DNA from 3 places in the Solibacillus sp. FSL K6-1554 genome. Region 2 is predicted to be linked to each of the others. Evidence: predicted binding sites of a transcription regulator. Region 2 holds the regulator's gene; each other region holds the start of a gene.
What was found. The regulator CtsR, encoded in region 2, represses protease genes until heat stress. The targets are predictions, from matches to a motif close to ATGGTCAATAAAGGTCAAACA.
Positions count from the first base shown of each region.

Region 1: a site for CtsR is predicted at 1,880-1,900, ahead of MHB58_RS03845 (ATP-dependent Clp protease ATP-binding subunit). Genes of this name have one in related genera too.
Region 3: a site for CtsR is predicted at 2,028-2,048, ahead of clpP (ATP-dependent Clp endopeptidase proteolytic subunit ClpP). Genes of this name have one in related genera too.

Region 1 is NZ_JBBOSS010000001.1:813,633-816,918, reverse strand. Features, by position in the region: gene MHB58_RS03845 (ATP-dependent Clp protease ATP-binding subunit) at 1-1,860, opposite strand, end outside; gene MHB58_RS03840 (metal-sulfur cluster assembly factor) at 2,037-2,345, opposite strand; gene MHB58_RS03835 (serine aminopeptidase domain-containing protein) at 2,408-3,172, opposite strand; gene MHB58_RS03830 (Cof-type HAD-IIB family hydrolase) at 3,275-3,286, shown strand, end outside.
Region 2 is NZ_JBBOSS010000001.1:3,968,084-3,971,369, forward strand. Features, by position in the region: gene MHB58_RS19805 (protein arginine kinase) at 1-898, opposite strand, end outside; gene MHB58_RS19810 (UvrB/UvrC motif-containing protein) at 895-1,437, opposite strand; gene MHB58_RS19815 (CtsR family transcriptional regulator) at 1,450-1,914, opposite strand; gene MHB58_RS19820 (DUF4870 domain-containing protein) at 2,117-2,422, opposite strand; gene MHB58_RS19825 (acyltransferase) at 2,544-2,756, opposite strand; gene MHB58_RS19830 (globin-coupled sensor protein) at 2,922-3,286, shown strand, end outside.
Region 3 is NZ_JBBOSS010000001.1:3,387,561-3,390,846, reverse strand. Features, by position in the region: gene whiA (DNA-binding protein WhiA) at 1-835, shown strand, start outside; gene MHB58_RS16865 (HPr family phosphocarrier protein) at 990-1,247, shown strand; gene clpP (ATP-dependent Clp endopeptidase proteolytic subunit ClpP) at 1,349-1,939, opposite strand; tRNA gene MHB58_RS16855 (tRNA-Arg) at 2,127-2,198, shown strand; gene MHB58_RS16850 (basic amino acid ABC transporter substrate-binding protein) at 2,942-3,286, shown strand, end outside.

The DNA.
Region 1 (3,286 bases), 3.2 Mb from region 2:
CTCGTTTGATAAGGCATGGAACATAATAATATCATCCATCCGGTTTAACAGCTCTGGTTTAAAGTGCTGGCGTAATGCCGTTTGGACAAGCTGTTCCGATTCTTCTGATCCTTCCAGTAAAAACTGCGAGCCGATATTCGATGTCAAAATAATGACGGTATTCATAAAGTTGACGATCCGCCCTTGGCTATCTGTAATGCGGCCATCATCGAGCACTTGCAGTAAGATATTCGCGACATCCGGATGCGCCTTCTCGATTTCATCCAAGAGTACAACTGAATACGGGTTGCGGCGTACCGCTTCTGTCAGCTGACCGCCTTCTTCATAGCCAATATAGCCTGGAGGTGCTCCTACGAGTCGCGACACAGAATGTTTCTCCATATACTCGCTCATATCAATACGGATGAAATGATCTTCTGAATCGAATAATTGTGCGGCCAATGCTTTTGCCAATTCGGTTTTTCCGACACCAGTCGGCCCTAGGAACAGGAAGCTTCCGATCGGTTTATTCGGATCTTTAATACCTGAACGTGCACGCCATACTGCTTCTGTTACATAAGTTACCGCATCGTCCTGACCGACTACCCGTTCATGCAGCGTATCTTTTAAACGGAGCAGCTTTTCGCGTTCACCTTCAACAAGCTTCGTTACCGGAATACCTGTCCAGCGTGAAATGATTTTAGCAATTTCCTCTTCCGTCACTTCTTCACGCAGCATGCGGTTACCTTCCGACTGTTTCAGCTGCTGTTCCAGCTCGGTAATTTCCTTTTCAAGCTGTGGAATTTTACTGTATTGGAGCTCACTTGCCCGCGCTAAATTATTGCCTGAAATAAATAAGTCATCGCGTTCGGCCTCCATTTTTTTCAGTTCATCTTTTTTATCGCGCACGATTTGCAAGCCGTTTTTTTCAAGCTCCCACTGTTCTTTCATCGATTTAATCGAAGTTTCCAATGTATCAATTTCATCAGTAATTATTTCAAGACGCTTTTTGCTCGCGTCATCTTTTTCTTTTTTCAAAGCCTGCTGCTCGATTTTAAGCTGTGTAAGACGGCGCGTTAACTGATCCAGTTCCTGTGGCATTGAATCGATTTCAATACGGATCATTGCACATGCCTCATCAACGAGATCAATCGCCTTATCCGGTAAAAAGCGGTCTGTAATATAGCGGTTTGCCAGCTGGGCCGCTGCAATAATTGCGCGGTCATGAATGCGTACGCCACGATGATGTTCTTCAAATCGATCTTTTATACCGCGTAAAATGGATACCGTATCTTCAATAGAAGGTTCCCGCACCATTACTTGCTGAAAGCGGCGTTCCAAGGCAGGATCTTTTTCGATATACATGCGGTACTCGTCCAATGTTGTTGCTCCAATACAATGCAGTTCACCGCGTGCAAGCATTGGTTTCAGCATATTTCCTGCATCCATTGCTCCGTCCGTTTTCCCTGCACCGACAATTGTATGAATCTCATCGATGAATAAAATGATACGTCCTTCTGATTCTTTTACTTGTTTTAATACAGATTTCAGTCGCTCTTCAAACTGTCCGCGATACGATGCACCGGCAATGAGCGCACTCATATCCAGTTCATAAAGCTCCGCATCTTTCAATCCTTCAGGTACATCCCGTCTCACAATACGCTGTGCCAATCCTTCGACGATCGCTGTTTTACCAACACCTGGTTCACCGATGAGAACCGGATTGTTTTTTGTTTTACGTGACAGAATACGAATGACATTTCGGATTTCTTCATCTCGTCCGATAACCGGATCCATCTTACCTTTTTTTACTTGTTCAATTAAATTACGTCCAAATTGTTCTAATGGCGGACGATTATCTTGAGTTTGATTAAATTGCATACAGTGCACCCTTTCATTTAGTTTGACCTTTTTTGATTAATTTAATTATAAGTCAAAATTGGTCAAACAACAAATAATTACACCCAGATTCCTTCGCATATATGTTCGTAAAAAAAAAATCGATCACTTTGCCTATATGCAAAATGACCGAATTTCAAATGATTTATTTACTTTTATTAACGAATACCTAATGCCATTTTTGCATAACGGGACATATTGTCTTTAGACCATGCCGGTTGCCAAACGATGTCAACTTTTACTTCTTTTACTTCCGGTAATTCACTTAGTGCAGTTGTTACTTGGTCAACAATTACCGGAGCAAGCGGACAGCCCATTGATGTTAATGTCATTGTAACAATTGCTAAACCCTCGTCTGTTAAATCCACTTCATATACTAAACCTAAGTTAACAATATCAATGCCTAACTCAGGGTCAATTACGTTTTCCAATGCACCTAACATACTTTCTTTCATATCGTGATCAATTGCCATTTTTAAATTTCCCCTTTCGCCTTGGTGTTATTGTTAATCATAGCAGAACGTATGGTTTATGCCAAACATTGCGCCATAAATTGCGTGACTTGCAAAATCCCATTTCTCGATACGGCATGGCCTGCTTTTTGTTCTGCCAAATAAGTAATATGTTCTGCTTTTTTTTCTTTTTCTAGTTGTTCAACATAATCTCGGCTCATATGATAAGGAACGACCGTATCGCGCTCACCATGCCAGAAAATAATCGGTTTGTTTGCCCATAGATCCTCATGCTGCTCCATATCGAATTTTTGCAGCATTTGAAGCAAGCCTGTTTGCTGTTCTTCAGACAATGGGAATGTTACGCCTTTTTGCTTTAATTCCTCTACTTGATGAAGAGCCAGTTTCGTATAACTTGTCGTTCCCATGCAAATACCTGCCGTTTCGATCCAAGGATAGATCGCTAAACATCCTGATGTAACGATTCCGCCCATTGAAGTTCCGGCAATACCAACTTTGCTCCCAGCTAAGTTTTTCAGCTTCAATTCTTCATAAATAGTATGTACTTCTTCCACTGACTTTAATACAATTTTCCAGAAGTTAAAGTTCATCTGGTCTTCCGTCAATTGATTCGAGCGCTCACCATGCAATAATGCATCCGGAAGTATAACGCGTATACCTTGCTGCACAAACTGATAAGCATAATGTAAATTATGTTCCTTTGCGCTTAAAAAACCATGGAGAAAAATCACGACTGGTGTTTGCTCATCCATCGTTTCATCATATACATGCAGTAATGGAATGGACTTCCATTGTTCTTTATTAACTATCAAATTTCTCACCTCTTTGTTTACATTAGCAAAAATTGGTCAATGTTTCAAAACTTTGACGAATACTAAATTTGCACGTTACAATTATACCCAGGCTAAAGGAGGCTTACTCTTATGAACGAACAT
Region 2 (3,286 bases):
AACTTACCCCAAGACGCACATTTGATAAACAGCTTGCCGCTTCTTCACTCGTTAAAATTTTTGCGTACTTTAACGTACCGAGGGAACGGCTTAAACGGTCTTCCAACGCGGAGGGGGCACGCATCAATAAATTTTTGCGTGCAAGCTCTTCCTTTTTGATAACTTGCTCGACAACATCCTGAAGCTCCTGTAAAATTGTTTCTTCTGATTTACCTAATGTAATCTGGTTCGAGATTTGATAAATATTGCCTAAATTTTCACTGCCTTCCCCATATATACCCCGCACAACCATTCCTAATCGTGTCATCATCTGAATTAATGGATTCATCTGTTTCATCATTGTGAGTGCAGGTAAATGGAGCATGACAGATGCTCGAAGCCCTGTTCCGACATTTGTTGGGCAACTTGTCAAATAACCATAGCGGTCTTCATATGCGTAATTAATTGACTTACTTAAGTAGCGGTCAATATTACGAGCCTTATCAAATGCTTCTTTTAAATTCATTCCTTGCGTAAGACTCTGTATACGAATATGATCCTCTTCATTTACTAATATGCTAATGGATTCATCTTTTGTTAAAAAAAATGATCCAATTTTTTTTCTTCGTGCCAAATTCGGACTGATCAAATGCTTCTCCACTAAAATTTGGCGTTGTAAAACGGGCATATCTTTTATTTGGAAATAAGAAAACTGATACGGATTGTCATCTAAAGATAATAATGACTGCATCATTTTTTCTTCGATCATTTGTGCTTCCTGTTCTGTAAAACTAATCGGAAATCGAGTATTGGCAATATTACGAGCAAGCCGAATGCGCGTGCTAATGACGATATCTGAATCGCTTTCGTGCTGCATCCAGCTGGGACTGGCATTCGTTAAAAAATGCTCGATGTTCATGCGTTCCCCTCACCTTCCTGTTTTATTTTACTTTCCAATTCCCTAACTTCATCACGTATGGAAGCTGCATCTTCAAAACGCTCTTCCTCAATTGCTTGCTGCAGTGATGAACGGAGCTCTTGGATTTGTTGTTCCACTTTTTCTTTTGAAGGTCCTTCTTCCACATATCCTACATGCTGAGTACCTGCCTGCAGACGTTCAAGTAGCTGTGGTAATTGCTCACTAAATGTTTCGTAACATTGACCGCATCCAAATTTGCCTTGCTTTAAAAACTGTCGGTACGTAAACCCACAGGATGGGCAGGATTTTGGGCTGGCAGTATTTGTTGTCGTGCTTTCTTTCTTTGCATTCACAGGTACGAAATTAAACCAATTTGAAATAAGCTGCTGAAGTGATGCAGGCTCTTCATTTACGTCAAATTGAAATGGATGAAATTGAGTTGCACATACTTCACAGTAGTGACGCTCGACTTTTTGACCATTGTGAACTTGAGTAACGGTAACATTGGCATGACGCTGTTTACAATGCTCACATATCATAATAATCCACCTCTACTTTTCAAAAGAAATCGTTTGTAGCATTGCGTGCATAATCCGCGCTCTTAGCTGATCACGCAGTGGTAAAGCTACCTGTAATGTGACACGATCTAAAGCGGCCTTCATAATGCTTGCTTCTCGCTCTGTAACGATATCCTCTTCCAATAAACGGAAAATAATACGCTCAGCATTAGTTTGGGCTATGGCGTTACCTATTTGTGTTTCCATTTCGTCCAGTAAATTTTTCTTAGAGTGGATTGTTACACGCAAAATCCGAATATAACCGCCACCACCCCGCTTACTCTCTACATAGTAGCCATGCTCGGTCGTGAAACGCGTATTGATAACGTAATTGATTTGGGAAGGAGCACAGGCAAATTGCTTTGCTAATTCATTTCGCTTTATTTCAATATGTCCCTGTCCCTCTAATTCAATAACTTCCTTCAAATACCCTTCAATTATGTCAGATATATTCCTCATGCTGTCTCTCACCTCTCATCAACTGACTTTGACTATCTTTGACTTAAATATACAATATTTATTTTTCGAAATGCAACTAATCACTCTTGTTTTAGGTTTCCCTATTTTCACATTAATAAATCCCTATTTATGTAAAAAAGCGGTAAGGTGTTTTTTAAACAAACCTTACCGCTTTTATAAACTTTGCCAAGACGAGGATAAATTATACCCAGCGTCCGACGATTGGATAATTCCAGTGCTGATCAGACAATGCTTTAACAATACCGATGATCGGTGCAATCCAGAAGATGGCTAAAAATACCAACAGGAATGGTAAACCAATTAATATAACTGAAAGGACACCTGCAATCGCTATGAAGATACCGAATACGATTTGGAAAAGCAATGCTTGAATCGCTGTACGCTTTACTTCATCTTCAGAACTTATTAAGAAAAACAGAATCGGTACTAAGAACGGCGCAAAGAATGCACTGGCATGAATGATGATTTTCGACCATTTAGATTCCATTTGTTATCAACCTCACTTTAGTTTATTAGCTTATTTACGGATAATATTCGTAAAAGTTTCATAGAGAGGGCAAAAAATCCCGAATTTTTATTTCGAGATTTCCGGTGATGTCTGTAATTGGTCAATATGGGCCTCTATCTTTCGGGTTGTCCCCTTCTTGCGGAAATAAGAAGTAGGAAATAATCGCCGTTAAGATGGTTGCTCCAATAACTATTAATATCCGGTCGCGGCCGCCTACTTCTGCATAATTGTTTACAAGCATAATATACGATGCGATCGCCACCCCAAGTGACAATGGTATAACAAATTTCAAACGCCCTTTATGAAACTTCATTAATACAACGCCTTTCACTATTTACTGCATCCATTTTAATTAGTTATTATATTACCTCATATACAAATTACTGTAAATTTTTTATCCTTATAGAATAATTCTGATATTATCCGATATAAGCAGTAAGATAGTATTATTCTATAAATACACGAAACGAGGAAGAACATGGGTATTCTGTTTTCAAGAGCGACAAAAGTTTCAAACAAGCCATATTTTGATATAGCTAATTATGCACAGCAAGTAAATTTGGATGTTTCAAACTATCCTAACTTACATAAACAGCTTCAGTTGCTAAAATTAACGAAAGAGGATTTAGCTGTTATTAAACAGTTAGAACCTTTTGCACAACAGGTTGTCCCGGATATGGTGGAAAAGTTTTACGGTGCAATCAGTTTAAGTCCGGAACTCGTAGATGTTATTGGGAGTTCAGCTCGAATGGATCGGCTAAAAGGTACATTAACGAAGCATTTAGAAGCGATGTTCAACTGTAATATCGATTCACAATATATAGAGGAGCGACAAACGATTGC
Region 3 (3,286 bases), 580 kb from region 2:
TTTTGCGAATCGCCAATTAAGCTTAGACGTACAGACAGAAAATGCGGCAATCGCACGTCGGCTTTATACAATTGTAAAAAAGCTTTATCCATATAATGTAGAGTTGCTTGTTCGAAAGAAGATGCGTCTTAAAAAGAACAATGTGTATATATGCCGTGTACGGGAAGGTGCGCGGGAAATTCTTGCGGATTTAGAAATTGTCTCAAATTCATTTGAGTTTAATCATACAATCGCCAAATCAATCATACCGAAAGAAAATGAACGCCGTGCCTATTTACGTGGAGCCTTTTTGGCAGGAGGCTCGGTAAACAATCCGGAAACCTCTTCCTACCATTTGGAGATTTATTCTTTATATAAGGAGCACGGGGAAGCGTTGGCAGAGCTCATGAACCGCTATGATCTAAATGCGAAAACAATTGAACGGAAAAAAGGCTTTGTCACGTATTTAAAAGAAGCTGAGAAGATTTCGGATTTTATGAATTTAGTCGGTGCTGTTCAGGCGATGCTGAAGTTTGAAGATGTTCGGATTATTAGAGATATGCGGAACAGTGTAAACCGTATCGTAAACTGTGAAACGGCCAACTTAAATAAAACAATTGGCGCTGCATTGAGGCAAGTGGAAAATATCCGCTATATCGATAATGCGGTAGGGCTTGATCAGCTGCCGGAAAAACTGCGGGAAATTGCACGTCTTCGTGTAGAATATCAGGACGTGACATTAAAAGAGCTCGGTGAAATGGTTTCAACTGGCGTTGTCAGTAAATCAGGTGTCAATCATCGTCTGCGCAAAATCGATGAAATCGCGGATGCGCTCCGTCGTGGAGAGAATATTTAAATCCACTTGCGCATATGGAGCACATACGTCATGGCGTAATAGAAAAAATTGGTAACGATTTCATAAAAGATGTTTCCAATTGTTGTTCTTTTCGGACAATTTCGTTAAGATAAACATAGAAGCGATGAACGGTTGTGAAAGGGAGTATTTCAAGATGATTGAAAAACAAGTAGAAGTAAAGTTAAAATCGGGCTTACAAGCAAGACAGGCGGCTTTGTTCGTCCAAGAGGCGAATCGTTATAAAGCGGACGTCTATTTACAAAAGGATACGAAAAAAGTGAATGCGAAGTCGATCATGGGCATTATGAGCCTTGCCGTTGCAAAAGGCACGGTTGTCACATTATGGGCAGACGGCCATGACGAAGAAAAAGCAATCAACGCATTACAACTACTTATTGAAAAAGCGGATTAAGACAAAAGCACAGCCAGTTCAGTTTATATGAACGGCTGTGCCTTATTTTTTAAAATACAAAAAAGCATACAAGATGAATCTTGTATGCTCGAATGGATCGATTATTTTAATTGGTTACGCTCATAAATTTTATCGATAAGACCGTATTCCAATGCTTGCTCTGCAGACATGAAGTTGTCACGATCTGTGTCGCGTGCTAACGTTTCGTAATCTTGGCCACTGTTTTCAGCCATGATGCGGTTTAGTTTTTCACGTAAGTGTAAAATACGTTTTGCAGCGATTTCGATTTCTGTTGCTTGACCTTGTGCACCGCCAAGTGGTTGGTGAATCATTACTTCTGCGTTTGGTAAAGAAACACGTTTGCCTTTTGCACCAGCAGAAAGCAGGAATGCACCCATTGATGCAGCCATACCGATACAGATTGTTGATACATCAGGTTTGATGAAGTTCATTGTATCGTAGATCGCCATACCTGAAGTGATAGAGCCACCTGGTGAGTTGATATATAGGTAGATATCTTTATCTGGATCTTCAGCTTCTAAAAATAATAGCTGTGCTACGATTGAGTTCGCAACATTGTCGTCAATCCCACTACCTAATAAAATGATGCGGTCTTTAAGTAAACGTGAATAAATGTCATATGCACGCTCGCCGCGGTTTGTTTGTTCAATAACTGTAGGAATTAAGTTCATTGAAAAATCCTCCCTTTGTTAAAGCTTATATTCGATTACTTTTGCTGAAAATGACAAATATTTCAGCTGTAAACCTATCATACACGTATTAGTCAGTTATGGTCAAATATAAACTCTGATTTTTACAGTTGAAAATAAGGTGTTCCATCTGTATAATGAAAAAAGTTGCACATATTATTATTTATATGTCCTCGTGGTGTAATGGATAACACTTCAGATTCCGGTTCTGAGGCTGGGGGTTCGATTCCCTCCGAGGGCGCTTTCTTTTTAAAGATTATTATTGATCTATATAGAGTTAAAATAATCTTTCTCTTCCATTTTTCTACAGTTTATTTTTGGCGCTACACTATAAATTTCCTAAACCATTCTAATTTAAACGCTCTTCCTATAAAAAATAAAATTCTTTATTAAAAATCACAATTTATACTTGAATTATATGTGAAAAATTAGTACATTATTAAATGTTGTGTTTTCACAAAACTAGTTAGATAGACTATATTATCATGTCCTTTAGGGGGCACCATTTTACTGTTTTAATATACGTTTCAATATCAATTGCAAAAAATCATCTGAGGTTTTTTTGCAATAGAGAATGAAGTTTTATTAGGATAAAAAGAATCACTGTACCGGTTCTTTTTATCCTTCATTCGTTCTCTACCTAAAAATAATAATTCAAGGCTGCATAAGAGGGAGTTCCTCTTGTGCAGTCTTTTTTATTTTAGTTAAAAATTACCTATCTAATTGACATATATTTTAAATAACAGGGAATATATGTAATTGAATTAGAGTCTTTTTGGAGGAGGAAATACAATAACGAAATAGTAATATAATGAATAAATATTTAATTATATGCCATTTTACCGTTAATTTTGTTATAATAATTCATCATACTGCAATAATAATCAATTTTTTAAAAATTAAATGTTGTATATTAATTGCGGAATTAATATAATTGAACATGTTATTAACAAAAAAACTACTACATCCAGGAGGATATTCATAATGAGTACTAGAAAACTATTTAAATGGGCAGCACCTTTAGCTGCAGCTTCAATGATTTTAACAGCATGTGGAGCGGACGAATCGACATCTACAGGGGATAAAGAATATAAGAAAATTGTTGCAGGTACGGAAGCTACATATGCACCATTTGAATACTTAGATGATAAAGGAAATGTTGTCGGCTTAGATTCAGAGATTTTAGCAGCGATCGGCGAAGAGATGGGCATTGAAACAGAAGTGAAAAATGTAGGCTGGGACTCAATGATGAGCCAAGTAACAACTGGTGAAGTGGATATGGGCGCAGCGGCTATTACAATTACAGATGAGCGTAAAGAATCATATGAC